2 linked regions of the Mesorhizobium japonicum MAFF 303099 genome follow. The protein of the gene in region 1 binds, or shares a complex with, the protein of each later gene. Links are inferred from orthologs where the notes say so. Each region holds a gene or a part of one and is shown on either strand. Other genes may lie near its edges. The genes, in order: uvrB and MAFF_RS07140.

Region 1 (14,553 bases):
TCGAGGCTTTCGAAAAGCGTGCGTCGATGCAGGCGACGCCGCTTTCCGGCGACACGCATGATTGAGCAATGGTCGCCCCATGGTGGCTCGCATCGATATTTTCCGACCGCATGGTCAGGGCGCCCTGCGTATCCGCAAGCCGTTTTGCGCGTTGATGACGATTTCCGGCCAGCCGATATCCTTGCGCAGTTCGATCGGCAGGGACAGCAGTTCGCGCTCGCAGCGGTGCCGGGCGCGGTTCTGTGCGTAACGGGTGGCAACGCGACCCAGGGATGACAGAATGGACATGATGCTTTCTCCTCAGAAGAAGCCGGCATCATCGTGTCGGCATCCCAAGGACGCGGCAGGTTCAGGCGATCCGACAGAGCGCCGAAATTATTTCAGAGGACCGAAGCGGCCAGCGCGGTGTCGTAATATTCTACCAGCGCGATGATCTTGCCGTCGCGTATCGTCCAGAAGTCAGCCGTATGCATAACAAGCTCCTGGCCGGTGGTTCTGCGGGTCAGATGGATTTCGACCTGCACCGCAACCTTGTCGCCACCGTCGATGTAGTCCATCGGGACGAAGCTCCGGTATTCGAAATCCTTGTCCAGCGACATGAGGCGGTCAAGGAATTGCTGTTTGCCGTTGCCAGCCGCGATGAAAGGCGCATGCGGTTCTGCGACCCAGCGGAAGACGACATCATCGGAACAGTGGCCCAGCGCGCCCACGATGTCGCGTTTTGAATAAGCATCATAAAGGTTCTTGACGACGTCCACGCCGCGCATGACCGTTTTCCTCCCTCGTTCGCGAAGCGTCAGGATGCGCCTTTTTCGGGCGATAGAAAAGTATTATTGCGGGCTAATACTTTCTTGCGGGCCAGCACTATTTGGCAGCGCCGGCCCGCGTGTCTGTATTGTCAATTCGACCCTTCTGCCACGGTACGGAAGAACTCTTCCGGGTCCTCGACCTCGGTCAGCTTCCGCTTCTCGATCAGCCAGAAGCGGTTGCCGATGGCGCGGATGAAGGAGCGGTCGTGCGAGGCGAGCACGCAGCTTGCCTGGTGCTTCAGCAATTCCTCCTCCAGCGCTTCCTGGCCATCGATGTCGAGATGGTTGGTCGGCTCGTCGAGCAGATAGAAATTGGGGTTGGCGAGCCTGAGCGCCAGCATCATCAGCCGCGCCTTCTGGCCGCCGGACAGCACGCCGATCCTTTTCTCCTGCATCTCGATGACCACGCCGGCCCCGGCAAGCAGCGAGCGGGCGCGCTGCTCGCCGACATCGTAGCGGCGCGACACCATCGCCAGCGGCGTGTCGTCGCCGCTGATGCCCGACAGCGCCTGGTCGCTGTAGCCGAGCACCGTCGACGGCGTCACCCTCACGTTCGCGACCGTGTCGGGTTCGGCGATGGCGTTGCGGATCAGGCTGACGAAGCGCGACTTGCCGACACCATTACGGCCAAGCAGTACGATGCGGTCGCCCTGGCAGATGTGGCGCTTGCCGGTCCTGAACAGCAGCGTGCCGTCGGGCGTTTCCACGGCCACATCGTCGAGGGTGATCAGCACCTTGGCGTGGGTGCCGCGATTGGCAAGCCGGATCGCTCCGGCCGATTTTTCGCGATGTGCTGATACCGCCGCCTCTTCCAGTTTTTCGGCCGTTCCTTGAGCTGCTTGGTCTTCACCGTCAAAAGGTCGCTGCCGGAATTGATGCCGATGTTGTTGAGCTTGGCGGCCTGCTTTCGCAGCTGCTGGGCGACCTTCATGTCGCGCTCGAACTTGCGCGCTGTCGAGGCGTCGGCCTCGTCGAGCGCCCGCCTGGCGCGGGAGTAGGGCAGCGCAAACACTGGCGATTGTTCCGGGCGCAGGAACAGGGTCCGGTTGGTGGTGGCGTCGAGGAAGGCGCGGTCATGGCTGGCGATGGCGACGGGCACTTCGCGCGGCAGCGCGTTCAGCCAGCTTTCCAGCTGGCTGATGTGGGCAAGATCGAGATGGTTGGTCGGTTCGTCGAGCAGCAGCACATCGGGATCGGTGACCCAGACGCGAGCGATCAGCGCCAGCCTTTGCCAGCCGCCGCTCAGCGCCTGCATTTCCCGCTCGCGCATTACCTCGGGCACGTCGAGAGAGTCGAGAACGACGTCGACGCGCCACATCTCGCTTTCGGCCTGCTCCGGCGGCAAGGCGTCGGCCACCACCTGATGAAAGCTGCGGCTAAGAAGGGCAGGGGGAACCGACTGCTCGACATGGCCGACGCGCAGGCCGCGCGTGCGGGTGATGTCGCCTGATGTCGGCTCCATCTCGCCGGTCAGGCATTTGAGCAAGGTCGACTTGCCGCGGCCGTTGGCGGCGACGATGCCGAGGCGGTCGCCACTGCCGATGGTGAGGTCGAGCTTGGAGAAGAGCGGCGCACTCATGGTGACACCGAGGGATTTGAGGCTGATCAGGGCCATTTGGATTTCTCTGGTCTTGCCGGAGACAGCTCCGGATGCACTTTGAACGGTGCGCGTGCCGGCCATCAGGCTAGGCGTTGCGGCACCACGAAGGGCAGACCAAAAAATCGAAGCGGGAAAAACCCGGACCGTCCCTGGTCAGCCCTGCAAGCTGGCTTGCAGGGCAGAGATCGGGCCACGCTGACGATGGTGACGATGAAACGTGAACACGTGAGCCCTCCTTTCAAGACGTTCGAGTGTGCGAAGCGATTACACCAAAGGCGGGGCGGATGGCAAGGCCGCCGCTTTCGCCCGGCGCGGGAACGGATCCAGCACCAGTATGCAGCCGCCGATGATCGCCACCGCGCCGAAACCCTGGATGATGGCCAGCGACTCGCCAAGCATGACAGTGCCAACCAGCACCGCGATCGTGGTCACGGCGAATTCGACACTGATCGTCCTGGTTGCGCCAATGCTGGCCACCAGCCGGAAATAGACGACATAGGTCAGCGCGCTCATCACGCAGGCGAGAAGGACGAGATAGAGGAAATCGACAGGACGCGGCATGGCCGGCACCGGCACGACAAGCAACAGCGGCAGCGTCATCAGCCCGCCGAACAGGAAGGCGGCGCCGGTGAGTTCGAACGAGCCGGCCGAACGCAGATGGCGATTGGTGTAGTTGCTGCCGAAGGCGGCGGAGAAGGAGCTGAACAGCGAGGCGGCGCAGCCGAATACGAAGGACGGCGTGATCGGCACCGAGGGGAAGCCGACCAGGACCACGATACCCGCGGCGCCGAGCAGCAGGCCAGCCAGCCCGCGAACGGTGATGCGCTCAAGCCCCCATAACTGGCCAAGGATCATCGAGAACAGCGGGATCGCGGCGACGAGGATGGCCGCCATCGCCGTGCCGATGCGCGGCGTGGCGTAGGACAGGCCGATCAGCTGCGCCGCGACTGTCGTCGCGCCGACCGCGGCGAAGTGCCGCCAGCCGGCGCTGAAATCGAGCCGGCGCCGCGTCGCCGCCGCCAACAGGAAGAGCGTGATGCCGGCGATCAGCGAGCGCAAGGTGACCGCGCCGATCCAGCCGAATGCGTGTACGACCTTGAGCAGGACGAGGAACGACAGGCCCCAGGTGACGGTCAGGAAGGCGTAGGCGGCGATGTCCCTGGGTTTCATGGGGAGTCGGTGCAGAGCTTTGCGTGCAGAGGCAGGATTGCAGCCGTGCGTACCGTTTCCGCAGTCTGGCGGCAAGCGCGAGCGCATAGTCCAGAGGCTGTTCCGACTTTGACAAGCAGATGTTAAGCCGCGACGAGGAAGAGCGTTTCCCTGCTCCCGCAAGGGGGAAGGAAGAAGCCGCTACTTCCCCGGCCTGCCCGTTTTCCCCGGCCTGCGCTTTTCGCGGCGGGCGTCGCCTGGGTCCTCGTAGGAGCCGATGCCGGCGCGCTGGCGAACGATTGGCTTGGCGGAATCGTCACGATCCTTCACGTCTGTCCTGCCGGCCCCCACAGGATGGGAGATCGGCTGGGGCTTCGCCGGCACTTTTCCTTCGACCGGCTTTTCGGTGCGCCGCACGGTCATCTCGTCCAGCGAGTTCTTCTTGAACAGCGGCCTGACCGGCTCGCCTGGAATACCGAAGTCGGAACCGTGCGCTTCGGACGCCGACTGTTTCTTGAACAGCGAGCGTGACACCGCACCCGCAGGCGTCGGCATGTCGGTGCCGGGCCCCATGTCGTCGATCGAGGGTTTGGCGAACAGCGGCTTCTTCGCCGGCACGGCGCCGTCGGCGCCCATCTCGTCAAGCGCCGGCTTGCGGAAGAGGTTGGGTCGGGCAGCCCTGGCGGCCTCTTCGGCGGCGCGTGCCTCGTCGAGCTTGCGAAAACGCTCCTGTTCCTCTGCCGTACGGTGCTTGGCCACGCCCTTGTTGTGCTTGCCCTTTTCGCGGCCCGAGACCGGGCTTTCCATGTCGGCGTATTTGGCCAGCGGGTCTTCGGAGATCGACAGTTCCATCTCACGCAGCCGCTTGATCTCGTCGCGGATGCGGGCGGCCTTCTCGAAGTCGAGATTGGCGGCGGCGTCGCGCATCTGTTTTTCCATCGCGTCGAGATGGGCCTTGAGGTTGTTGCCCATCATGGCGCCGGCGCTGTCGGTGAACTGCGAGATGTCGGCGCGGACATGGTCCTTCTCGTAGACCGAGTCCAGAATGTCGGAGATGCGCGATTTGACCGACTCCGGCGTGATGCCGTTGGCGGCGTTCCACTCCATCTGCTTTTCGCGGCGGCGGTTGGTCTCGGCCATCGCCCGCTCCATCGAGCCGGTGACCTGGTCGGCATAGAGGATGACCTTGCCGTCGACGTTACGGGCGGCGCGGCCGATGGTCTGGATGAGCGAGGTTTCCGAGCGCAGGAACCCTTCCTTGTCGGCATCGAGAATGGCGACGAAGCCGCATTCGGGAATGTCGAGGCCTTCACGCAAAAGGTTGATGCCGACCAGCACGTCGAAAGCGCCGAGGCGCAAATCGCGCAGGATCTCGATGCGCTCCAGCGTGTCGATGTCGGAGTGCATGTAGCGCACGCGCACGCCCTGCTCGTGCAGATATTCGGTCAGGTCCTCGGCCATGCGCTTGGTCAGCACGGTGACCAGCGTGCGGTAGCCGGCCTTTGTTGTTTCGCGGATCTCGCCGACGACATCGTCGACCTGGCTTTTGGCCGGGCGCACCTCGACCGGCGGGTCGATCAAGCCGGTCGGGCGGATGACCTGCTCGGCGAAGACGCCGCCGGACTGTTCCATTTCCCAGCCGCCCGGCGTCGCCGAAACGGCGACGGAGAGCGGGCGCATAGCGTCCCATTCCTCGAAGCGCAGCGGCCGGTTGTCCATGCAGGAAGGCAGCCGGAAGCCGTACTCGGCCAGCGTCGCCTTGCGCCTGAAGTCGCCGCGATACATGCCGCCGATCTGCGGCACGGTGACGTGGCTTTCGTCGATGAACACCAGCGCATTGTCGGGAATATATTCGAACAAGGTCGGCGGCGGATCGCCCGGCTGGCGGCCGGTGAGATAACGCGAATAGTTCTCGATGCCGGCGCAGGAGCCGGTGGCTTCCAGCATTTCGAGGTCGAAGCGGGTGCGCTGTTCCAGGCGCTGTGCTTCCAGCAGGCGGCCGGCACGCTCGAGTTCGACCAGACGCTGCTTGAGTTCTTCCTTGATCGACTTGATCGCCTGGTTGAGCGTCGGGCGCGGCGTCACATAGTGCGAGTTGGCGTAGATCTTGACGCTTTTCAGCTCGCCGGTCTTTTGGCCGGTCAGCGGGTCGAACTCGGTGATCTGCTCGATCTCGTCGCCGAACATCGAGATGCGCCAGGCGCGGTCTTCAAGGTGGGCCGGGAAGATCTCGATCGTGTCGCCGCGCACGCGAAACGAGCCACGCACGAAATTGATGTCCTGCCGCTTGTATTGCTGGGCGACGAGGTCGGCGAGCAGAGCGCGCTGGTCGAGCCGGTCGCCGATCTGCATCTGGAAGGTCATCGCCGTATAGGTCTCGACCGAACCGATACCGTAGATGCAGGACACCGAGGCGACGATAATGACGTCGTCGCGCTCGAGCAACGAGCGCGTCGCCGAGTGGCGCATGCGGTCGATCTGCTCGTTGATCGAGGATTCCTTCTCGATGAAGGTGTCGGTGCGCGGAACATAGGCTTCCGGCTGGTAGTAGTCGTAATAGGAGACGAAATACTCCACCGCATTGTCGGGGAAGAATTTCTTGAACTCGGAATAAAGCTGCGCCGCCAGCGTCTTGTTTGGCGCCAGGATCAAGGCAGGGCGCTGCGTTTCCTCGATCACCTTGGCCATGGTGAAAGTTTTGCCGGAGCCGGTGACGCCGAGCAGCACCTGGGTGCGGTCATTGTTGTCGACGCCTTCGACAAGGTCCTTGATGGCGGTCGGCTGGTCACCCGCTGGCTCGAAGTCCGACACCATCTTGATGGCGATGCCGCCTTCCGACTTTTCCGGCCGGGCGGGGCGGTGCGGCGTCCACAGCACGCCGTCCTTGTGCAGCGGATTGCCGGATTCGATCAGCGCCGAGAGCGCGGCGACCGTCGCGGTGACGCCGCTCGACGTCATCGTCTCGGCCTCTTCCAGCGAGATGTCGAGGCCGGCGACCGGATTGAGGCCGACCGCGGCGCGCTCCCGAGCGGTGGCCGCGCCGCCCATTGAGGTGCCGCGCGCGGTGCGCCCGGGCGCGGATGAGCGCTCGGGGATCTTCTTGGATGGTTTTGGCGCTTTGCCGCCGTCGCCCTTGCCGGTCTGGCGCCCTTCGCGTTCGGCCTCCTGCTCGATCTGCTCGGCCCAGTCGGCGATCGAACCGATCAGCGGCGTGCCCGACAGTTCGGGCTGCGGCATCTCGGCGAAGCCGCCTTTGTGCAGCGGTTCGGAGGCGTCGAGGAAATCGGTCAGCGGGCTGCGCCGCTTCGGCGCGGCGCGGTCGTCATTCGCCGTCGGCGGCGTTCTTTTACCGGGGGATTTGGCCATGCCCCGAATATGGGAGGTCTTGGCGAAAATGGAAAGAGCGCGATGCGGCGAGGCGCATGCCCCGACGCGGCTCCTGACAGAAGGCTGTCAGGAGGAGGCAGTTGCCGAGGGGTATCTGCCGGCGGTCAGGCGCCGCGGGCGTTGTCCGTCGCCACTTGGGTCGGCGATCCGCTCAGGCGCGGCACGACGACGAGACGCGTGACCTTGCCCTTCTTGAAGGCGGCGAGGAAGCGGGAATAGTCCCTGAAAACGACGCAGCCATTGGACTCGGCGCGGCCGCCGCGCAGCATGTAGGTGTGGGCGAGCAGGCCGTTGCGGTTGTATTTGTTGCCACCGCCGACCGGGGTCAGGCGCAGGGCCTCGACGCCATGGAAGCGCGATTCACGCAGCGACAGATTATAGGTGTTGGGCGGCGTCGGGCCACGATCCTTCACATGGACATAGCGCGGCTGATCGACCATGGCGCCGAGGCCGGAATGCGCCTCGAGCCGCTGGCCATCCGGCATGTAGACGGTCTTGGCGCTGATGTCATAGACGGCGACGCCGCGGCCGGCGCCGCTTCCGCCGCCCGGTCCATTGAAGAGGTTCCTGAACGCCTGGCCAAGGCCGCCCGACGGCATGTCCGGCTTGGCATAGGCCAGCACATCGCCGCTCTCGCCAGACCGGCCGGCCCGGGCCGGTCTTGCGGGCTGGGCCTGCTGGACCGGCTTTGCCTGCGGCGCCGGTTTCTGCTGCGCGATCTTGGGCTGAGCAATCTTGGGCTGCGGCGCCGGCTCATCCTGTTCCACCACGGCCTTTGGCTGCCGCGGCGTGTCGTATTGCGGGCGGCCAGTCGGCAGCGGCACGTCGTCGGTCAGCGCATCCGGCAGCGAGGCGGCGTCGCCGGGCTGTTGCGGCTGGGTCTCGGCAGGTGCAATCGCGACGTCGGCAGAGGATTCGGTCATCGGCAGCGGCGAGGCGAATGCTTCGTCCTCGACCGGCAGTGACTGGACGAGGGCCAGTGCCAGCTGCGTGTTGTCAGGCGTCTGCGACTGGGCAAGGCCCGCCGGCGGCGGCGCGGTCTGGACGACGGCGCCGGTATCGGCACGGGCGAAGCGTTCCGCCGCCGGAGCCGGCAAATCGTTCGACAGGCTGGCCACCACCTGGACTGACGGAACCAGCGACGCCTCGGTAATCTGCGGCGCGGCCTGGGAAATCATCGGGCGGGCGTCGGCCGTGGCGTCGGGCTTGCCGGCGCCGGCAAAGGCGGCGGCGAGCTTGGTCGGCGACAGCGACGCCTCCATGCGTTCGAAGCGCTCCTGTGCCTTCGACTTCAAGATTGGCTGTTCCGGCCTTGCATGGGCCGCCAGGCGTGCGGATTTCTCACCCAGTGGGCTCACTCTGGCCAGCTTGAAGCAAGTGGCGCCGCATTGCACGGCATGGTCATGCAGGGCCTGAGTGCCGCCATGGGCATTGGCCAGCACGAACGGCGCCGAAGATCTGAGGAAGTGCTGTTTCAGCGGATCGGCCATTGCCAGCGAGCCCGGCATGGCCAGCGTCTGCGGCAGGCCGCTCGATGTCGCCGACAGCGAGGCGCCGACGGAGCTGAGGCCAGCCATGGTGCCGATCAGCCAGAGGCCGACAGCGGCGCTGGCACCGGGCACCGCGACCCAGCGGACGATCCGTTTCGGGTTGAAGGAAGGGGTGCGCTGCGCATCGACGAACTCGCCGCCCTCGCGCTGGTCCCGGATTATTTTGTGTTTACTCGACAACGCCATGCAACCAATCTCGCTCCAATCGGTTTTCCCCGTACGTGGCCTTGTCAGCCGCGACGACCATTCTGCGAGTGATCCCAGGGTGGTCCCCGACGCGTTTGCCGCGCCTGTCGTTGATTGCCGATTGCTTCAAAATATGGACAAAGTTGGTTAACCAATCCCTCTCAAAACCAACCGAGAGACGTGGACTTTGTGCCAAAAAAGGCTCGTCCACGATCATGCACGCGGTATTTCAGCCCTTCCGATGCAGGTTTGCTGCCTGTTTTTGGCGACCGAGTCAAGCAAAACAGCCATTGCTAATATAAGACAGCGCCGTTCCAGCGAGCCCTGCGGCAATGCCGCGCGCCGTTCCGCGGGGCTGCAAAAGCCGATGGCATCGGCAAAACTGTTGCCCGCCTGCCACATTTTTTCGGCCCGCACGGTCGCCCCTCGACGCCCATTGACTCGTTTTGGGAGGCGGTGCAATCGGGTTGAAGTGCTTGGTTTTGGGGTGGCAAAGGCCACTTTTGGAGGCTTTTTCCATGAGGCGTCGGGATTTCTTGACGCTGTCGGCGGGTGCGGCGGCGTTCTCCATTCTTCCAGCCATGGTCAGGGCCAACGTGCCGGTGCCCTACGACCGCAACGCCGAAGTGCCGTTCAACGACAAAAAATCGTTCATCGACTGGATGGTGGCCAATCGCGGCGAGGATCCGAAGTTTTTGGCGCAGCGATTCGATCGCTTCCAGATCATGGTCTACAACAAGGACGTGCTGGACGACCGCAACAAGCGCGCCTTCCTTTTGACTCCGCGTGAGGAATTCGTGCTGCCGCAGAATCTGGGGCGCGCCTACGACCATGCCTTCCTCGACATCGGCTATGGCGTGACGATTTCGGGTCCGCACCTGGTCGGGCGGATGACGACGGCGATCGACGTGCAATTCGGCGAGGCCGTACTCGAGATCGGCACCGGTTCGGGTTACCAGTCGGCCTATCTCGCCAACCTCACCGACAAGGTGCACACGATCGAGATCATCAATCCGCTGGCGCAGCGCACGCGGCGCACCTATGACGGGCTGGTCGAGCGCGGCTACAGCGAATTCGGTTCGGTCACCAGCCGCAATGCCGACGGCTATTATGGCTGGGAAAGCGTCGGCCCGTTCGACAAGATCATCGTCACCTGCGGCATCGACCACATTCCGCCGTCGCTGCTGCAGCAGTTGAAGCCCAATGGCGTGATGGTCATTCCGGTCGGCCCGCCGGGCGCGCAGCACGTGCTCAAGGTGACCAAGCAGCAGCTCGCGGACGGCACGTTCAACATCGTCCGCTCGGACATCTACAATGGCAAGGTGGTGCCGTTCGTGCCGTTCACCAAGCTGGAAGGCGACCAGATCGTCGGCACGCACAACAGCTGAGTTGCCGTGCTGTCGGGCTAAGCCGCCGCATCAAGGGGCCTGAATGACGGCTGTTGTATCGACCTCTCGACCAAGCATCACCTCGCTTGAGGCGCCTCGGCTCGCGCATTACCTCGCGGTCGGGCTGATCGCCGGCGCCATCATCGCGCTGCAGATCGCTATCATGCGTGTGTTCGCGGTCGGCAGCTGGTCGCATTTCGGTTCGCTGGTGGTCAGCCTCGCCATGCTAGGCTTCTCGCTGTCCAGCGTCGTCATCTTCGCCGGCAAGGGCTGGTTCGACCGCCATTGGCAAGGGGCGGCCACCGCGGCCCTGCTGCTGATCGGCCCGCTCGCCGTCGGCTCCAACCTCGTCGCCCAGACAGTGCCGTTCAACGCCATCTTCCTGGTGTCCGACCCGGCGCAGAAATGGCGGCTGCTCGCCAATTTCCTGCTCTATCTCCTGCCGTTCCTGGCCGGCGCGTTCTTCCTCGGCATCGTCTTCCTGAAAAGCCGCACCGCCTTCGGCCGTGTCTATTTCGCCGACCTCACCGGTTCGGGGCTCGCCGGCCTCGCCGTGCTGGTGTCGCTCTATCTGTTCGCGCCTGAAACCATCATCGTCGTGCCGCTCCTGCTTTGGGCCGCAGGTTCAATCCTGTGGTTCCTGGCTTTCGGCGCCTGGAAGAGCGTCGTCGCCGGCGTCGTGGTCGCGGCGCTGTCGATATCAGGCTACCTCATGCTGCCCGGCTTGCTCGGCATCCCCGACATTGCCGTGTCGCAATACAAGGGCGTCGCCTATGCCCGCAACTTTCCGGACGGCAAGCGCATCTACCGCAGCGTCTCGCCCTTCGGCGATCTGCAGGTCTATGCCAGTTCCTACATGCATTTCGCGCCGGGCCTGAGCGACAATGCCGCCTTCGGCATGCCCGAAGTGCCGGCCAACACCTATGTCGGCATGTACCGCGACGGCGACGGGCCGGAAGGCATCATGCGCAATCTGGCGCCGGCCGAGCAGCTCTATTTCCGCTATCTGCCAATGCACTATCCCTATGTCATCAAGGACAAGCCCAAGACATTCGTCGTGCAGTTCGGCGGCGGCATCTCCACGCAGGCCGCGCTCAATGCCGGTTCGACCTCGGTGACCGTCGCCGAGAGCAATCCGATGACCTTGCGGGCGTTCCGCGATCCGGTGCTGAAGGATGTCACCGGCGATATCCTGGCCGAGCCGCGGCTCAAGGTCATCGACTATGATGGGCGCCTGTTCCTCGCCAACACGAGGGAGCGCTACGATGTCATCGACCTCAGCCTCGCCGACAGTGTCGGCCTGTCCAATCCCGGCGGCTTCGCCATCTCGGAAAAATATGCCTACACGCGCGAAGCGATGCTGAGCTACATGCATGCGCTGGCCGATGGCGGTGTGCTGTCGATCACCTTGTGGAACAAGGAAGAGCCGCCGAAATCGGTCCTGAAGCTCTATTCGACCGTCGCCGAAGCGGCGAGGACCTTCGACAGCCAAGGTGCGGCCAACGACATCTTCGCCGTCTCGAGTTACCTCTCGACCACGACCGTATTGTTCAAGCGCGGCGGCTTCACCGAGGCCGAAATCAAGACGCTGCGCGACTACACCAAGTCGATGTCCTGGGAGGAAGTCTATTATCCGGGAATGACCTATGACGGCTCGGGCGCGCAAAAGGTTCTCGATGATTATCGCGCCTCTATCTTCGGCAGCGGACAGGACGCGACGCTGACGCAGCCGGCCTCCGGTGCGACCGCGCCTGCCGACCCGACCGCCCCAGCTAACCCCGACTGCGATCCGACGGCGCCGGCCGATCCGACGCTCGACGCCTGTGCGGGCGCCGGCGGCGATACCGGCCCGCAAGTGTTGCCGGCGACGGAACTGCAGCGCATGACCTGGCACGCGCTTCTGACCGGCGGCTGGGAAAAACTTGCCGGCGACTACGTCTTCGACGCCCGGGCGCTCAGCAACGACCAGCCTTATTTCGCCGCCTATGTGAAGGTCGCCGATTTGCCGCGCACGTTGGACCGGCTCGACCTGTTCCAGGACGATTGGGGCTATCTCTTGATCTGGGCGACGCTCGGCATTGCCTGCATTGCGGCGGCGTCGCTGGTGCTGCTGCCGGTCATCTTCGGCTGGCGCATCGTGTTCTCGCGCTCGCGCGGCAAGCTCGGCACCATCCTCTATTTCGCCTGTCTCGGCCTCGGCTACATCATGGTCGAGGTCGGGCTGATCAGCCGCTTCACCGTGGCGCTGGCCAACCCGACGGTGTCGGCCTCGGTGCTGATCTCCTCGATGCTGGTGTTTTCAGGCCTCGGCAGCCTGTTTGCCGAGCACATCTTCGAACGCGCCAGGACTCTGCTGCCCATAGTGCTGCTGTCTGTCTGCGGGCTGCTGCTCGCCTACGGCTTCTATCTGTCGCCGGTGCTCGACCGGATCGGCGCCTATCCCTATGCGGTGCGCCTGCTGCTCTGCTTTCTCCTGGTGTCGCCGCCGGCCTTCCTGATGGGCATGCCGATGGCCACCGCCATGACCTGGCTGGCGCGGCTCGGCAAGGAGCATCTGTTCGTCTGGGCCTGGGGCATCAATGGCTGTTTCTCGGTCATCGGCTCGGCCGCCGTGCCGATCGTCGCCACCAGCTTCGGCTTAAGCGCCGTGTTGCAATGGGCGGCGATTGCCTATCTCATCGCCATTCCGGCCTTCTTCGCCGTGCTGTTGCCATCCAGGGCGCCGTCCATCCGGCTGGTAGCGGCCTGATGCCGGACCGGCGCGCCATCGTCGCCGGATTGCTGGCCACGGCGATGTTTCCGGTGGCCAGCCAGGGGGCGCGCTTGCGCAAGGCCATCTCGACCATCGTGCCGTTCAAGTCGTCGCCCTTCCCTTATCGAGGCAAGCTGCCTGACGGCTCCGCGTCGTTTCTCGACGTCACGGCGGCGGATGGAAGGCACGGCCACACCTCGCCGCGCGGCGGCATTTATTGGGAAGACGAGACCTATTCCGACCGATCGACGCTGCTGGCGGTGCCGAAAGGCTTCGATCCGACCAAGCCGGCTCTCATCGTGGTGTTCTTCCACGGCAATGGCGCCACCTTGCAGCGCGACGTGGTCGGCCGCCAGCGGGTCGTCGCGCAGGTCGAGGCGTCGGGCCTCAACGCCGTGCTGGTGGCGCCGCAATTCGCCAGCAATGCGCAGGATTCCAGCGCCGGCAATTTCTGGACGCAGGGCTATTTTGCCAAATTCATGGCCGAGGCGGCACAGGGACTGGCTAAGCTGACCGGCGCCAAGGCGGCAAAGTTCGACGCCATGCCGGTGGTGCTGGTCGCCTATAGCGGCGGCTACAATCCGGCCGCTTCCATTCTCAGGAACGGTGACATCGGTGGACGCCTGCTCGGCGTCATCCTGCTCGACGCCGTCTTCGACGAAGCCGATATTTTCGCCAGCTGGATCGCGCAGCACCGGAAAAGTTTCTTCGTCAGCGCCTATGGCAAATCCTCCGCCTCCGGCAATGCCGAGATCCGGCAGTTGCTGGCGGGCCAGGGCATCGACGCCAGTTCCGATCCGCCCCGCCGCCTCGAAGCCGGCACCATCGCCTTGCTTGCATCCGATGCCGCCCACGATACGTTCGTCACCCGCGCCTTCGTCGGCAATCCGTTGCAATGGTTGCTCGCCCGGTTGCACGGGTTTCAGCGTTAGGGCCTTTTGGCACTCCGGTTCTTACACATGCTTCTGACCGCCATTGTCATCACCCAGATATTGGACCCGCTGCGGATCCTGCTGGTCGGGATCGCCTATTTCCTCAGCCGGTTGGTCAAGCGGCAGGGCATGGGCTGGCTTGGATTGCTCGCGGCGATTGTCGTGATCGCGGCCGGATTTCCGTTCGCTATCATTGGCCAATCCGGCGACATCGCCTGGACGACCGCCGCGATCGGCCTGATATCGAACGCGCTGATAGTCGCCGCCCTGGCCGGGTTGCTGCGGCTCCAGCGGCGGCTTTTCCAGCTCTTTGTTTGACGTAATTTCTCCGGGAAAACCGTTTCACGATTTTCCCGCAATTGCTGGCGGACCCGGCGAACCTGGGTCCTTTCCCCGCCTGGCGAGGGCAGGGACCCAAGTTCTGATAGGCCGCTCAGTTAAACCACAGCGCGAACGTCAAAAACCCGCCGCCGCCGAATTCGCGCTGGATCTGGTCGAAATCCTCGCTAGTCAGGATCCTGCCGCTTTCGAGATAGGGCGCGATGCCAGGGCCGGTGATCGACAGCACCAGGTCGAAAGGCTTCGGCTCGTCGAAGAAGCGCTTCATGTTGATGCCTTTGCCGGTGACGCGGAAATGCGGCAGCAGCGCGCGGCCTTCGAGCAGGTCCTCGGCCAGGCTCAAGGTGGCGAGCCAGGCCTGCACCTGCTCCTCGCCGACTTCGAGGCCGGTCAGCGGGTTCTCGCCCTTCTGCTGCGGCCCGGGCAGCCATTCGCGGTCATTGTCGGTCTCGGCGCGGATC
Region 2 (13,935 bases), 880 kb from region 1 along the record:
GCTCGACGAATTCATCGCGCGGCGCACCGAAGAGGGCGGCGCGCCACCGGTGTCGTGAGCGGCGAGCTTTCGCGCGAGACACCTGGCCTTGCCGCGACTTTCGCGGCGTGATCGGTGCCGGGGTCATTGGCAAGCGGTGCACGCCGTGCAGAAATGCGCTTCATGCGCGAAGCCCTGATCGCCTTGGTGATTTTCCTGTGCCTGGCGGCGGCGCCGCTGGTCAGCATGGCGATCTGGCCGAGGCTGCCGGCCAGACATCGCGACGACGACACGAACAATGTGGTGCGGCTCGCCGCCAATTTGTTCGGCGTCATGACCTCGTTGGTGCTCGGCCTGATGATCAACTCGGCCAAGAACACCTTCGAATCGATCGATCACAATGTGCACGCCTATGCGACGGAGATGATCCTGCTCGACAGGACATTGCGCCAGTACGGTGCGGATGCCGACATGGTGCGCCAGCCGCTGGTCGCCTATGTGCCGCGGGTGGCGGCCGGCTCGCTGCAGGCCAGCGAAACGCCTATCGTGTCCAACCAGCTGTCCGAACATCTTTTGACGGAGATCGGCACGCGGCTGAACGCGCTGACGCTGTCCGATGCGACGCATAGCCCGCTGTTGCAGGATGCGCGTCAGCGCCTGCAGAAAGTGCTGGAAATGCGCTGGGTGCTGATCGAACAGTCGGAGGGTGCGATCCCCTGGCCGCTGATTGCCATGCTGGTTGCGTGGCTGGCGCTGATCTTCGCCAGTTTCGGGTTCAGGGCGCCGAAGAATGCGATCACGCTTGCGACCTACGTCGTGTCGGCCGCGCTCATCGCCGGGGCGATCTACCTGATCCTCGACATGGACGTGCCGTTCTCCGGACCGATCCAGATTTCGCCGGCACCGCTGGAGCGTGCGCTGGCGGAATTGCAACGGTGATGCGGAACCGGTGACGCTTCCAGGCATTCATGGGTACGGCCGGGCTTTGTCGCCTTAGCGGCCATCGAGGGGAGGACGACATGGGTTTCGACCAGTATCACGAACCGCCTGAAGAGCTGTCGCAGAAGGTGCGGACCTTTGCGCGCATGATCACGTCGCTGATCGAGGAGGCGGAAGCGATCGGCTGGTACGAACAGCGCATCTCGGTGGAGAAGGATCCGCAGGCGCGGGCCATCATGCAGAACGCGCAAGGCGAGGAGTTCAAGCATTTCGGCATGGACCTGGAATTCCTGCTACGCCAGAAGAAGGATTGGCGGGCGGAATTGAAGGAAATCCTGTTCACGACGGGCGATATCGTCAAGGCTGGCGAGCGGGGCGAGAAGAAGGTGGATTGATCGCCTGCGCCATCAATCGCTGTCGCGCGCGATCAGTTCCAGCGGCCAGACTTCGCGGGTGATGCGCGGGCCTTCCGGGCCGGCGAAGGCGGGAAGCGAGGCCAGCAGCATTTCGGCCAGCCGCCTTCCCATCGGCTCCAATGGCGGGCGGAAGGCGGTCAGCGCCGGGGAAAAATAACGGCAGAGCGGCGTGTCGACGATGACGCACACCGCGATGTCGTGGCCGGGGCGGATGCCCATCTCGGCGAGCGCCTTGCAGCCGCCGAGCGCCATGGCGTCGTTGTTGAAGATGATAGCCGTCGGCCGGTCCTTTGCCAGCATCACGCGCGGCGTCACCTGGTAGCCGCCGGCTTCGTTGATGAAGCCATCGGCGATCAGCGCGGGGTCGACGTCGATGCCGTGCCGCTTCAGGGCTTTGCGATAACCGTCGAGGAACAGATAGCCAAAATTGAGATTGAGGGAAGGGCGGATGGCGGCGATGCGGCGATGGCCGCGCGCCACCAGCCGGTCGACGGCATCGCTGCCGGCCTTCTCGAAATCGAGGTCGAGCGAGGGGTAGGCCTTGCCGCCGCTGCGGCTGCGGCCGAGCGTGGCGAAGGGGAAGCCGACCTGTGTGAGATAATCGATGCGCTCGTCCTCGCGCCGCGTCCAGGCCAGTAGCACGGCGTCGGCGCGGCGGGTCTCGACGACGCGGCGCAGGCGCTCCTGCTGATAGTCGCCCGGCGCGCCCATCACCACGGTCAGGTCGAGCCCGCTTTCGGCAAGGCGGCCCTGCAGCCCGATCAGGAAGGGAATGAAGAACGGTTCGCCATATTGCTGGTCGCCAGGATGCGGCTGCAGCATGAAGGCGATCGAGTGGGTCGCGCCTTGTCTGAGACTGCGGCCGGACTGATTGGGTGAATAGTTCAGCTTCTTGGCGGCGTCCAGCACGCGTTGGCGCGTGTCGGCATTGACGTCGGCGCGGCCGTTCAGCGCCCGTGACACGGTGCCGATCGAAATGTTCAGGTGACGCGCTAGGTCGTGGATGCTGGACGCCAAGGACAATTCTCCCCCTCTGCCTTGGCTATCATTGGCTGCCGCCTAGGCCAAGGCTTCGGGACGATTTTCGCGAACAGCCGATTGACATTCTACGCTATCGGGTGTGTTCTCGTAAACGTTTACGGAAAACGTTTACGGCGATGCCGTGGATGCCGTGACATTCGGTCTGGAGGGACCGGACGGGAGGAGTGCCGGATGATGAATGTCGTCCTCGTCGGCTGCGGTGCGATGAGCAGGCAATGGCTCGATGCCGCGAGGCAGATCGACGGGCTTGCCATTGTCGGCCTTGTCGATCTCGACGCCGAGCGGGCGAAGGCGAGGGCGCACGAATACGACCTCGCCGGCATTATCATCGGCACCAGCCTTGACGCGGTGCTCGACCAGACGAGGCCCGACGCGGTGTTCGATGTCGTGGTTCCCGCCGCCCGCCGCGCGGTCGCGCTTTCGGCCTTTGCCCATAATTGCCACCTCTTGACCGAAAAGCCGCTGGCCGACAGTCCGGAGAATGCCCGCGCCATCGTCGAGGCGGCCCGCCAGGCCGGGCGCATCCACGCCGTCGTGCAGAACCGCCGCTACGTTGCCAATGTCAGGCGCATCAGGCGCTTTCTCGACTCCGGCGCCATCGGCAATCCGACCAGCATCCATGCCGATTTCTTCGTCGCGCCGCATTTCGGCGGCTTTCGCGAGGAGATGGCGCATGTGCTGCTGCTCGACATGGCCATCCACACTTTCGATGCCGCCCGCTATATGGCCGGCGGTGAGCCGGCCGGTGTCTACTGCCAGGAATGGGAGCCGGCCAATTCCTGGTACCGGCAGGGATCGTCGGCAAGCGCGGTCTTCGATCTTGGTGGTGGCAAGGTCTTCACCTATGCCGGCTCCTGGTGCGCCGACGGTTTCCGCACCAGCTGGGAAGGCAGCTGGCGCATCGTCGCCGAGCGCGGCAGCCTCATCTGGGACGGCCATGACCTCTTGACGGCAGAGGTGGTGGCGACGGGCCGCGATGGGCTGTTCGCCAAGACCCAGCCGATCGACGTGCCGCCGCTCGATCCAGCCGACCGCGTCGGCGGCCATCTCGGCATCATCAGGGATTTCATGCACGCCATCGAGACCGGCACCGAGCCGGAGACGCATGGCGCCGATAACATCAAAAGCCTGGCCATGGTTTTTGGCGCCATCGAGAGCGCCGAGACCGGCCGGCGCGTGGCGATTGCAAGGGAAGGACCATGATGCCAAACCCGCTTCTCGACATCCGGATCGGCACCATGGTGCGGGCCAATCTCGAAGACCCCGCTGCCTATGTCAGGCAGATCCTGCCGCTTGGTTTCGAGAGCATCCAGCCCTTCTTCTGGCAGACGCTGGGCGGCAAGGACCTTCCGCGCCTTGCCGGCGAGATCCGCGAGGCGATCGGCGATGCCGATGTCGTCGTGTCTTCCCTCGGTGTGTTCGGCAATCCGCTGGAGAGCGGCGAGGTCGATCGCGGCGTGCTCGCGGCCTGGGAAACGGTCATCGATAACGCGCATCTGTTCGGCGCTTCCATGGTCAGTGGCTTCACCGGGCGCTTGCGCGGCAAGAAACTGACCGACAGCCTGCCGCGCTTTCGCGAGGTGTGGGGACCGCTGGCCAAGCGCGCCGCCGACAAGGGCGTGCGCATCGCCTTCGAGAATTGCGCCATGGACGGCAATTGGGCGGTCGGCGACTGGAACATCGCCCACAATCCGGACGCCTGGGAGCTGATGTTCAACGAATTGCCTGACGATAATCTGGGTCTCGAATGGGAGCCCTGCCATCAGCTCGTCTATCTGATCGACCCGATCCCGCAGATCCGCAAATGGGCGCCGCGCATCTTCCATGTCCATGGCAAGGACGCCACCGTGCGCTGGGACGTCATCCGCGAGCACGGCGTGTTTGGCCGCCTGCCTTTCGTACAGATGCGCACGCCCGGCTTCGGCGACAGCGACTGGACGCGGGTGATCAGCGAATTGCGGCTGGCCGGCTACAAGGGCGCCATCGACATCGAGGGCTGGCATGACCCGGTCTATCGCGACGATCTCGAAATCACGGGGCAGGCGCGGGCGTTGGAATATCTCAAACAATGCCGGGGAGGCGCCAGCTACCTGCAAAATCCGACGTGAGGACAAATTTGATGAGAGAATTGGCCGGCGGAGGAGCCGGTTCGTAAGTGGCGAAGCAATCGTCAACAGCCCCCTCGGCTGACGAGGGAAACAAAGGGAGGACAAGTGCATGAGCATCGCGATCAGAACGACACTTCTGCGCACGACCGTCGTGGCCGCCGCCACGGCGCTTTGCGCCGCCATCTCGACCTTGCCTGCACGGGCGCTCGACGCCCAATGGTGCAAGGATGTCCATATCCGCTTCTTCGTCGGCGGCGCCGAGGGCGACGCTTTCGGTACCATCGTCTATAATGGCGCCAAGCAGGCGGCGGCCGATCTCGGGCCGAAAGTCGACTACATCTTCTCCGGCTGGGACGTCGAAAAGATGGTGCAGCAATTGCGCGAGGCGGTTGCGGTCAAGCCCAACGGCATCGCCATGATGGGCCACCCAGGCGAAGACGCGATCATGCCGCTGGCCGAGCAGGCGCATAAGGACGGCATCAAGATGATGTACCAGAACGTGCCGGTGCCGAAGGTGGTGGCGGCGTTCGGCGGCGGCTATGTCGGCGCCCAGCAGGAGCAGCAGGGCCGCGCGCTCGGCGCCGAGGCGTTCAAGCTGGCCGGGCTGAAATCCGGCGACAAGGCGATCATGATCGGCCCCTTCGACAATGAGAGCCGGGGCGCACGCGAGCGTGGAACGGTCGCCGCACTGAAAGAGGCGGGCGTCGATGTCGTTCAGATCAATTCCGTAACCGAGTGGGCGGCCGATCCCAACCTCGCCATCCCGGTGATCACCGCGGCGTTGCTCAACAATCCGGGTGTCAAGGCGGTCGGCTATCCCGGCGGGCAGATGCTCGGCAATGTGCCGACCTACATGCAGGCCGCGGGCCGGAAGCCCGGCGATATCTTCAATTTCGGCTTCGACACCAGCCCGCAGATCGTCGAGGGCTTCAAGGGTGGATGGGTGCAGCTGACAGCCGACCAGCAGCCATTCATGCAGGGCTATCTGCCGATCCTCAGCCTTTGCCAGCAGGTGGTGCTGGGTCTGGCCCCGATGAATGTCGACACCGGTGCCGGCTTCGTCACGCCGCAGAACTATGAGATCGTCTCAGAGCTCGCCAAGCAGGCGCTGCGCTGACCTCCCAAGGCTGCCGGCCGGGTTGGACCCGGCCGGCAGGACCGCCGGCAAAGGCCGGCATGCGACAATGAAAGCGAGGATCCGATGGCCGAACGCATCATCGAACTGCGCGATATCACGAAGTCTTATGGTCAGGTCTATGCGCTGGGCGGCGTCAATCTCAGCGTCGACCGCGGCGAGGTGGTCGGCCTCATCGGCGACAATGGCGCCGGCAAGTCGACGCTGATCAAGATCCTGTCCGGCGTGGTCAGGCCGACCAGCGGCGACATCCTCGTGCGCGACAAGCCGGTGAGCGGCTGGAGCGCGGCGCGCTCCCGCGACGCCGGCATCGAGACGGTGTTCCAGGACCGGGCGCTGGCCGTGCAGCAGACCATCGTGCGCAACATCTTCATGGGCCGCGAACTGACTGGCTTCATGGGCTGGCTGAAGGTCAACAAGGAGATCGAGGAGGCAAGCCGGCTGATGCGCGAGATCGGCTTCACCTCGAAAGTGTTCACGCCGCACTCGATCGTCGGCCAGCTGTCGGGCGGCGAACGCCAGGGCGTGGCGATTGCGCGCGCCATCTACAAGCAGGCCGAGCTGATCATCCTCGACGAGCCGACCACGGCGCTGTCGCTGACCGAGACCGCCAAGGTGTTCCACTTCGTGCGCCAGGTGCGGGCGAGCGGCCGCTCGATCCTGTTCATCGGCCACAACATCCATCACGTCTTCGACATCGCCGACCGCTTCGTGGTGCTCGATCGCGGCAAGGTGGCGCTGACCGCCGACCGCAGCGCGGTCAAGTCGGCGGAAGATTTGATCAATTTCATGGAGGACGTCGCGCATCCCGGCGGGTTGCCCGGACTGCGCGAGGCCGGCGAAGCGGAGCAGCAAGCACGATGAGCAAGACCATGGAACCCGATCTCGAAAGCCCTCTGCGCGCTCATGCCGGGTCCGCCCGCCAGGAGTGGAAACATCCATCCGACCATTGGCTGCGCGGCTTCGTCCTCGACAACCGCGCATCGCTCGGCACGCTCGCCGTGTTCATCGTCATGATGGCGGTGTTCATGGTCGCCAACCCGACCGTGTTCACCACCTGGTATCTCTACAGTTCCGTGCTGACGACGCTCCCCGTGGCGCTGTTCGTGGTGGTGCCGCTGGTCTTCGTCGTCACCTGCGGCGAGATCGACCTGTCGTTTCCGGCGACGATGGGGTTTGCCTCCTGGGTCTTCGCCCTGGTGGTGCAGGCCGGCTACGATCCGTTCCTTGGCATTGCCGCCGCACTCGTCACAGGCATGCTGCTCGGCTTCCTCGTCGGGTCGCTGGTCGTCTATGGCGGGCTGTCGTCGCTGATCGCCACGCTCGGCATGAATTTCCTGCTGCGTGGGCTGATCCAGATCATCAACGAGGGCAAATCGATGGCGCTGACCAGCCTCAGCGGCAGCTGGGCCTACAAGATCTTCTCCAGCCAGATATACGGCATTCCGGTGCAGATATTCTGGGCCATCGCCTTCGTCGTACTGTCGGCGATGCTCTACAACAGGCATCGTTTCGGCGCGCAGGTGAGGGTGGTCGGCGACAATCCTGACAGCGCCCAGCAGATGGGCATCGACGTCAAGCGCGTGCGGGTGAAGGTCTTCGTCTTCGTCGGCATCGGGGCGGCGATCGCCGGCACGTTCTCGGTGATGATCAACTTCACCTGGTGGCCGACAGCCGGCGACGGCTATCTCCTGCCGGTCCTGGCCTCGGTGTTCGTCGGCGGCACGCCAACCTGGGGCGGTATCGGCACGGTGGCCGGTGGCGCGATCGGCGCGGTCACCGTGTCCTTCATCCAGACCGGCGTGGTGGCGGCAGGGTTAAGCGGCTTCTACGTGCAGTTCTTCAACGGCCTGATCATCATCCTGTCGTTGCTGGGCCATAAGTGGAACCAGGCAAGGTATCGGTGAGGGAGGCACTGCCGGAACTGCGCTGAGAGCTGCTCGGAACCGGGCAGCTCACACCGCCGCGACGAACCCGTCCAGCACGCGTTTCTGGCCGGCCTTGTCGAAGTCGATGGTCAGCTTGTTGCCTTCTATGGCCGAGATGTTGCCGTTGCCGAATTTCTGGTGGAAGACGCGGTCGCCGACGCTGAAGGGCGAGGGCTTGTCTGCGACGGATTTGGCGACCAGTTCGCCGTCGATGGTGCGGCCCTTTACGCTGGTGCGGCCGGCGCCGTAGCCCGAGTCGGTCTCACCATAGCCGATGCGCTCGACCTGATGGCCGGAGCGCGTGCCCCAGTTGCGGTCGGTCGCTTCCGTGCGGTTGGCCTGCGCGCGCTGCCAGCCGGGTGTCGAATAGGTGTTGGAGAAGGCGCCGGATTTTTCGGTGTTGGCGCCGACATTGTCGAAGCGCGAGGCGCCGTACGGATTCTGGCGGCCGCCACGGCCGGAGGCGAAGGAGCCGCCGCCATAGGGGTTGCCGTAGCCGCCATAGGAATTGCCGCTTTCGGCGATCTCGACATGGGATTCAGGCAGTTCCTCGAGGAAGCGCGACGGGATGGTCGATTGCCAGAGCCCATGGATGAGGCGGTTGGAGACGAACCAGATATGCAGGTTCTTCTTGGCCCGGGTGAGGCCGACATAGGCGAGCCGGCGCTCTTCCTCCAGCCCGGAGCGGCCGCCTTCATCGAGCGCGCGCTGGTGGGGAAACAGGCCTTCCTCCCAGCCGGGGAGAAAAACCGTCTCGAATTCGAGGCCCTTGGCCGAATGCAGCGTCATGATCGAGACGGCGTCCTGCCCGGCATTCTGCTCGGCATCCATGACCAGCGCGACATGTTCGAGGAAGGAGCGCAGCGACTCGTACTCCTCCATCGAGCGGATCAGTTCCTTGAGGTTCTCCAGCCGTCCCGGCGCCTCGGCCGAGCGGTCGTTCTTCCACATGTCGGTGTAGCCGCTCTCCTCGAGAATGGTCTCGGCGAGCTCGGTGTGCGGCTTGGTTTCCAGCGCCTTCTGCCAGCGCTCGAAATTGGCGGCCACTTCGCGCAATGCGGCGCGCGGCTTCGGCTTCAGTTCGTCGCTTTCGGCGAGGTTGCCGGCGGCCTCCAGCATCGGGATGCGCAGGGCGCGCGCCGTGTCGTGGATCTGGCGGATGGTGGCTTCGCCCAGGCCGCGCTTCGGCACGTTGACGATGCGCTCGAAGGCGAGGTCGTCGCCGCTGTTGGCAACGACGCGGAAGAAGGCCAGCGCGTCGCGGATTTCCATGCGCTCATAGAAGCGCGGACCGCCGATGACGCGATAGTTGAGGCCGAGCGTGATGAAGCGGTCCTCGAAGGCGCGCATCTGGAAGGACGCGCGCACCAGGATAGCCATGTCGTTGAGATTATGCTTCTGGCGCTGATAGGCCTCGATGGTCTCGCCGATGGCGCGGGCTTCCTCCTCGGAATCCCAGGCGGCGTGGACATTGACCTTGCCATCCTCGGGGTCGTTGCGGTCGGTGAACAGCGTCTTGCCGAAACGGCCCTCATTGTGGGCGATGAGGTGGGAGGCAGCGCCAAGGATGTGCGCGGTCGAGCGGTAGTTGCGCTCCAGCCTTATGATGGTGGCGCCGGGAAAATCCTTGTCGAAGCGCAGGATGTTGTCGACCTCGGCGCCGCGCCAGCCATAGATGGACTGGTCGTCGTCGCCGACGCAGCAGATATTAACGGTGGCGCGGCCTTCTGCCCTCTGTGCCAGCAGGCGCAGCCACATGTACTGGGCGGTGTTGGTGTCTTGGTATTCGTCGACGAGGATGTATTTGAAGCGCCGGTGGTAGTCCTTCAGCACGTCCGGATTGGCGCGGAAGATGCGGATGGGGTGGCAGAGCAGGTCGCCGAAATCGCAGGCGTTCAGCGTCTGCAGCCGCTCCTGATAGGCCTTGTAGAGCTCGCGGCCCTTGCCGTTGGCGAAGCTGCGCGCGTCGCCCTCGGCGATATCGGCCGGGCCTTGGCCCTTGTTCTTCCAGCCGTCGATCATCTGCGCGAACTGCTTGGCCGGCCAGCGCTTGTCGTCGAGGCCCTCGGCCTGGATCAACTGCTTGATCAGCCGCACGACATCGTCGGTGTCGAGGATGGTGAAGTCGGAACGCAAGCCGGCAAGCTCGGCATGACGGCGCAAAAGCTTCACGCCGATCGAATGGAAGGTGCCGAGCCAGGGCATGCCCTCGACATTGCCTTCGCCGATCAGGATGCCGATGCGCTGCTTCATCTCGCGCGCGGCCTTGTTGGTGAAGGTCACGGCGAGGATCTGCGATGGGAAGGCCTTGCCGGTGGCAAGGATGTGGGCGATGCGGGTGGTGAGCACCCGCGTCTTGCCGGTGCCGGCGCCGGCCAGCACCAGAACCGGGCCTTCGGTGGTCTCCACCGCCAGCCTTTGTTCCGGATTCAGCCCCTTCAGATAATCGGGCGGACTGTTCTGGCCGCCGCGGGCAGCCATGGCGCGCGCGGCAATGCCCGACGGGGCCGTCGGCCGCGCATTGGGTTCGTCGAAAAAGGGCATGTCTTCGGAAAAGCCGGACATCTTCCCCCCGAATGTAGTGATTCGGCAGGGAAAGACCAGAACTGTCTACGTTTTGTTCCCGGTAAAGTGCCCGCGCGGTAAGAATGGGCTTCGGATGCGGCTCCGCGATGCGGGCAGGGCTTAACCCTTGGGACCTTGGTAGAGATACCTGATGGGCAAGAACACGAGGCTGAACAAAATTCCGGCCAGCAGACCCCAATAGAGATAAGGGTCTTGCACTCGATCAAGCACATACAGACCGCCGCCATGTCTCGGGATGATGGCTTTGCCCATCCAAAGGAAAACGACCACGACCAGCGTGCCGATGAGCATCTGTGACAGGAAGATGCCCACTAGGATGGGCGAGTATCGATTTTCGCCAGCCATTTAGCTCTCGCTCGCCCGGGATACCGTCGTTCAGGCCTTGCGGTAGCCGAGGGCGACGAAAAATCGATGGCCGAACGAGCGCGCCTCGTCCGTCATCACCGCGCCCAGGGCGACCTGCATCTGGTCGTAATAGCGGCTGCCGGCGGGTGAGGCCAGGAAGGCCTCATAGAGCTTCAGGTCGGCCATGGACATATCCCGGTAGATATAGGCTGCAGATTCCATGGCATCGTTGGCGATGTCACGGCGAAGCCCTTCGGTTTGCTTGCGCAGCAGGGCCATTACCTGGTCGTCGGGCAGGGGCTTTCCGGCCGCGCCCAGCATTTCGGAAAGCATCGCATAGCCCATGTTCAAGCCGACGGCTTCTCCGGTGTCGACGGCGCTGATATCGTCCATCATCTTCCTGTACAATGCGAGCCTGGCCGGATCCCTGGATGGAAGCTCGTCGAGGATTTTGGCGCCCCCGATCTTCTTGGCCTCCCTTGCTTGCGGTGACGAAGCCTGGATCTCCAGAGCGGTGACCCGTCTGCCCAGGGGTGAAGCATAAAACGAAGCCAGCTCGGACAGGTCCCTGGCGCTGAGCTTGTCCGCCATCCGGGCTTCGATGGCCGCCTCCATCTTCTCCGGATCAAAGGCACCTTCCATGGCGGCGGCAAGGGCATCCTGGACCTTTTGCGGCGGCGTTCCCGGCGCCGATTTGACGGCCGCGGTGAAACCCGGGCCAATGCCCATCAGCATCTCGTGAAAGCCGTTCGCGTTATTGATCTCGCCGATTGTCTGCGCCGGCGCGGCCACCGTGCCAGCAATGAGCGGGACGAGGCAGTAGAGCACAAGCGCCATGCGCGTCAGCGGCGGAAGGAATGACGGCATTTTGCTTGCTCCACGGGAAAGATGATCCATGGAGACTGCGGGAAAACCCTGACGCAAGCAAGATGGATTGCCACCTTGGCGTGTGGGCAGCTTGACAGGCGGGGCAGGCGGGAGAAAGCTGTGCGCAGGGCAGGAGCGATGCGCCGGGTTGCCCATGGCCGCGCGAGCGCGCAACAGTCGAAGGAGTATCATCTTGGCTGTCACCATCACCTCCTTCGTTCTCTTTCTCCTCGGTCTGGCGCTTGGTGGCGGTGGCATCTGGCTGGCTTCGCTGGGGGGCAGTTGGTACTACATCGTCGTCGGCCTCGCCTTCCTGATCGCCGCCTGGCTGCTCTACCGGCGCCGTTCCACGGCGCTCTGGCTCTATGCGGCGATTGTGCTCGGCACGCTGGCCTGGGCGGTCTGGGAAATCGGCTTCGACTGGTGGGAGCTCGGCCCGCGCGGCGGCATCATCGTGCTGGTCGGGCTGTGGCTGCTGACGCCGTGGGCAAGGCGGGGCCTTGCCGGGCCTGACGGGCGCGCGCCGCTGATCCTGGCCGTGCTGGCATCGCTGGCGGTGGCCGGCTATTCGATGACCGCCGACCCGAAAGGCATTGACGGCGCGCTCGACACCGACAAGGTGATTCCCAAAGCCAATCTGGGTAATGATGTGCCGGCTGGCGAGTGGCACTATTACGGACGCACGCAGTTTGGCCAACGCTATTCGCCGCTCGACCAGATCACGCCGGACAATGTCGCCAATCTGCAGCCGGCATGGACCTATCGCACCGGCGATGTGAAGGGGCCCGACGACATCGGCGAGACCACCTATCAGGTGACGCCGCTGAAGATCGGCGACACGCTCTACATCTGCACGCCGCATAATTTCGCCATCGCGGTGGACGCCGCGACCGGAAAGGAAAAATGGCGCTACGATCCCAAGATCAAGCTCGACAAGGACCGCCAGCACCAGACCTGCCGCGGCGTGTCCTACTATGCCGATACCGCCATCGCCGCCGGCCAGCCCTGCGCGACCCGCATCTACCTGCCGACCTCGGATGCGCGGCTGATCGCGCTCGACGCCGCCAGCGGTCAGGTCTGTCCGGCCTTCGCCGAGGGCGGCACGCTGAACCTTCTGACCAACATGCCCTATCCGAAATCGGGCTACTACTATTCGACCTCGGCGCCGCTGATATCAGGCAGCAAGATCATCGTCGGCGGCGCGGTCAACGACAACTATTCGACGCAGGAGCCGTCGGGGGTCATCCGCGCCTATGATGTCGGCACCGGCGCCCTGGTGTGGAAGTGGGATTCCGGCAACCCGGACCAGACGACGCCGCTGGCGGCGGGCCAGACCTATACCGCCAACTCGCCCAACATGTGGTCGACGCCGAGCGCCGACGAGAAGCTTGGGCTGCTCTATGTGCCACTCGGCAACCAGACGCCGGACCAGCTCGGCGCCGGGCGTAGCGCCAATGTCGAGAAATTCTCCTCCTCGATCGCCGCGCTCGACCTCAACACCGGGCAGTTGCGCTGGGTGCGGCAGACCGTGCACCATGACCTCTGGGACATGGACGTGCCGGCGCAGCCGAGCCTGATTGACATCACCAAGGCCGACGGCACAGTGGTGCCGGCGCTGGTCGGGCCGACCAAGCAGGGCGACCTCTATGTGCTTGACCGGCGCACCGGCGAACCGCTTGTTGCAGTCAAGGAAGTGCCGGCGCCCGGCGGCGCCGTCGAGGGCGATCACACGTCGCCGACGCAACCGGTGTCGGATCTCTCCTTCAGCCCGAAGCCGCTGACGGATGCCGACATGTGGGGCATCACCATGTTCGACCAGATGGCCTGCAGGATTGCCTTCCACAAGCTGCGCTACGAAGGCCGTTACACGCCGCCGTCGGTGCAGGGATCGCTGATCTACCCCGGCAATTTCGGAGTCTTCAACTGGGGCGGGGTGGCAGTCGATCCGGTGCGGCAGGTGATGTTCGGCATGCCGACCTATCTGGCGTTTACGTCGAGACTCGTGCCCCGCGCGGACGTACCGCCGCCGGGCGATGACACCAAGGGCAGCGAGCAGGGGCTGAACCGCAACGAGGGCGCGCCCTACGCAGTGGTGATGGGGCCGTTCCTGTCGCCTCTCGGCATTCCCTGCCAGGCGCCACCCTGGGGTTATGTCGCGGGCGCGGATCTGCGGACCGGCACCATCGCCTACAAGCATCGCAACGGTACCGTCTACGATATGACGCCGCTGCCGCTGCCGCTGAAGGTCGGCGTGCCGGGCATTGGCGGGCCGATCATCACTGCCGGCGGCGTCGCCTTCCTGGGTGCCGCGGTCGACAACTATCTGCGCGCCTATGACCTGACGTCGGGCCGGCAACTCTGGCAGGCCAGGCTGCCCGCCGGCGGCCAGTCGACGCCGATGACCTATACGGTCGCCGACGGGCGCCAGTTCGTGGTCATCGTCGCCGGCGGCCACGGCTCGGTCGGCACCAAGCCGGGGGATTATGTGATGGCTTACGCGCTGCCGAAATAGCCGTGTCGCGCTAGCCAGAAGCGGTCCTGGCGCAAGATCAGTTCACCGTTTCACGGAAACGGCGAACTGCTCTAGTCCC

The links.
Region 2: the proteins of uvrB (region 1) and MAFF_RS07140 are in contact, whole or in part, in a crystal structure (PDB 7EGT), measured with the Thermus thermophilus proteins. The link is inferred for Mesorhizobium japonicum MAFF 303099 from one-to-one orthologs. Residues at the interface, in WP_096411307.1 of Thermus thermophilus: Glu23, Leu25, Arg26, Asp27, Gly28, Glu29, Arg30, Phe31, Arg55, Glu326, Asp327, Phe328, Glu379, Ser382, Gln383, His398, Gly400, Arg401; in WP_096412145.1 of Thermus thermophilus: His654, Arg656, Phe657, Gln666, Asp668, Glu669, Lys680, Arg681, Leu682, Ser683, Lys685, Tyr686, Ala687.

What each region holds. Positions count from the first base shown.
Region 1 is NC_002678.2:2,121,775-2,136,327, reverse strand. Bases 3,560-7,323 are described here. They hold uvrB (excinuclease ABC subunit UvrB), read right to left. Parts: upstream 6,925-7,323; coding sequence 3,760-6,924; downstream 3,560-3,759. Other genes in these bases: MAFF_RS11430 (DUF2778 domain-containing protein), read right to left, coding at 7,050-7,323; MAFF_RS11440 (DMT family transporter), read right to left, coding at 3,560-3,579. Also shown: MAFF_RS11455 (glutathione S-transferase family protein), read left to right, coding at 1-65; MAFF_RS39990 (hypothetical protein), read right to left, coding at 115-288; MAFF_RS11450 (nuclear transport factor 2 family protein), read right to left, coding at 381-767; more of MAFF_RS11440, read right to left, coding at 2,674-3,559; more of MAFF_RS11430, read right to left, coding at 7,324-8,681; MAFF_RS11420 (protein-L-isoaspartate O-methyltransferase family protein), read left to right, coding at 9,200-10,069; MAFF_RS11415 (hypothetical protein), read left to right, coding at 10,113-12,818; MAFF_RS11410 (hypothetical protein), read left to right, coding at 12,818-13,753; MAFF_RS11405 (hypothetical protein), read left to right, coding at 13,781-14,071; MAFF_RS11400 (hypothetical protein), read right to left, coding at 14,187-14,553. UniProt on the Escherichia coli protein: The UvrABC repair system catalyzes the recognition and processing of DNA lesions. A damage recognition complex composed of 2 UvrA and 2 UvrB subunits scans DNA for abnormalities.
Region 2 is NC_002678.2:1,242,490-1,256,424, reverse strand. What follows is about bases 7,343-10,488. They hold MAFF_RS07140 (ATP-dependent helicase), read right to left. Parts: upstream 10,112-10,488; coding sequence 7,574-10,111; downstream 7,343-7,573. Other genes in these bases: MAFF_RS07135 (hypothetical protein), read right to left, coding at 10,232-10,477; MAFF_RS07145 (ABC transporter permease), read left to right, coding at 7,343-7,525. Outside these bases: MAFF_RS07185 (trimethylamine methyltransferase family protein), read left to right, coding at 1-58; MAFF_RS07180 (DUF4239 domain-containing protein), read left to right, coding at 163-918; MAFF_RS07175 (hypothetical protein), read left to right, coding at 999-1,313; MAFF_RS07170 (LacI family DNA-binding transcriptional regulator), read right to left, coding at 1,326-2,351; MAFF_RS07165 (Gfo/Idh/MocA family protein), read left to right, coding at 2,547-3,578; MAFF_RS07160 (sugar phosphate isomerase/epimerase family protein), read left to right, coding at 3,575-4,483; MAFF_RS07155 (substrate-binding domain-containing protein), read left to right, coding at 4,593-5,600; MAFF_RS07150 (ATP-binding cassette domain-containing protein), read left to right, coding at 5,685-6,482; more of MAFF_RS07145, read left to right, coding at 6,479-7,342; MAFF_RS07130 (DUF2059 domain-containing protein), read right to left, coding at 10,508-11,314; MAFF_RS07125 (glucose/quinate/shikimate family membrane-bound PQQ-dependent dehydrogenase), read left to right, coding at 11,499-13,856. UniProt on the Escherichia coli protein: A helicase with DNA-dependent ATPase activity. Unwinds DNA duplexes with 3'-5' polarity. Translocates on single-stranded DNA with 3'-5' polarity. Initiates unwinding more efficiently from a nicked substrate than double-stranded DNA.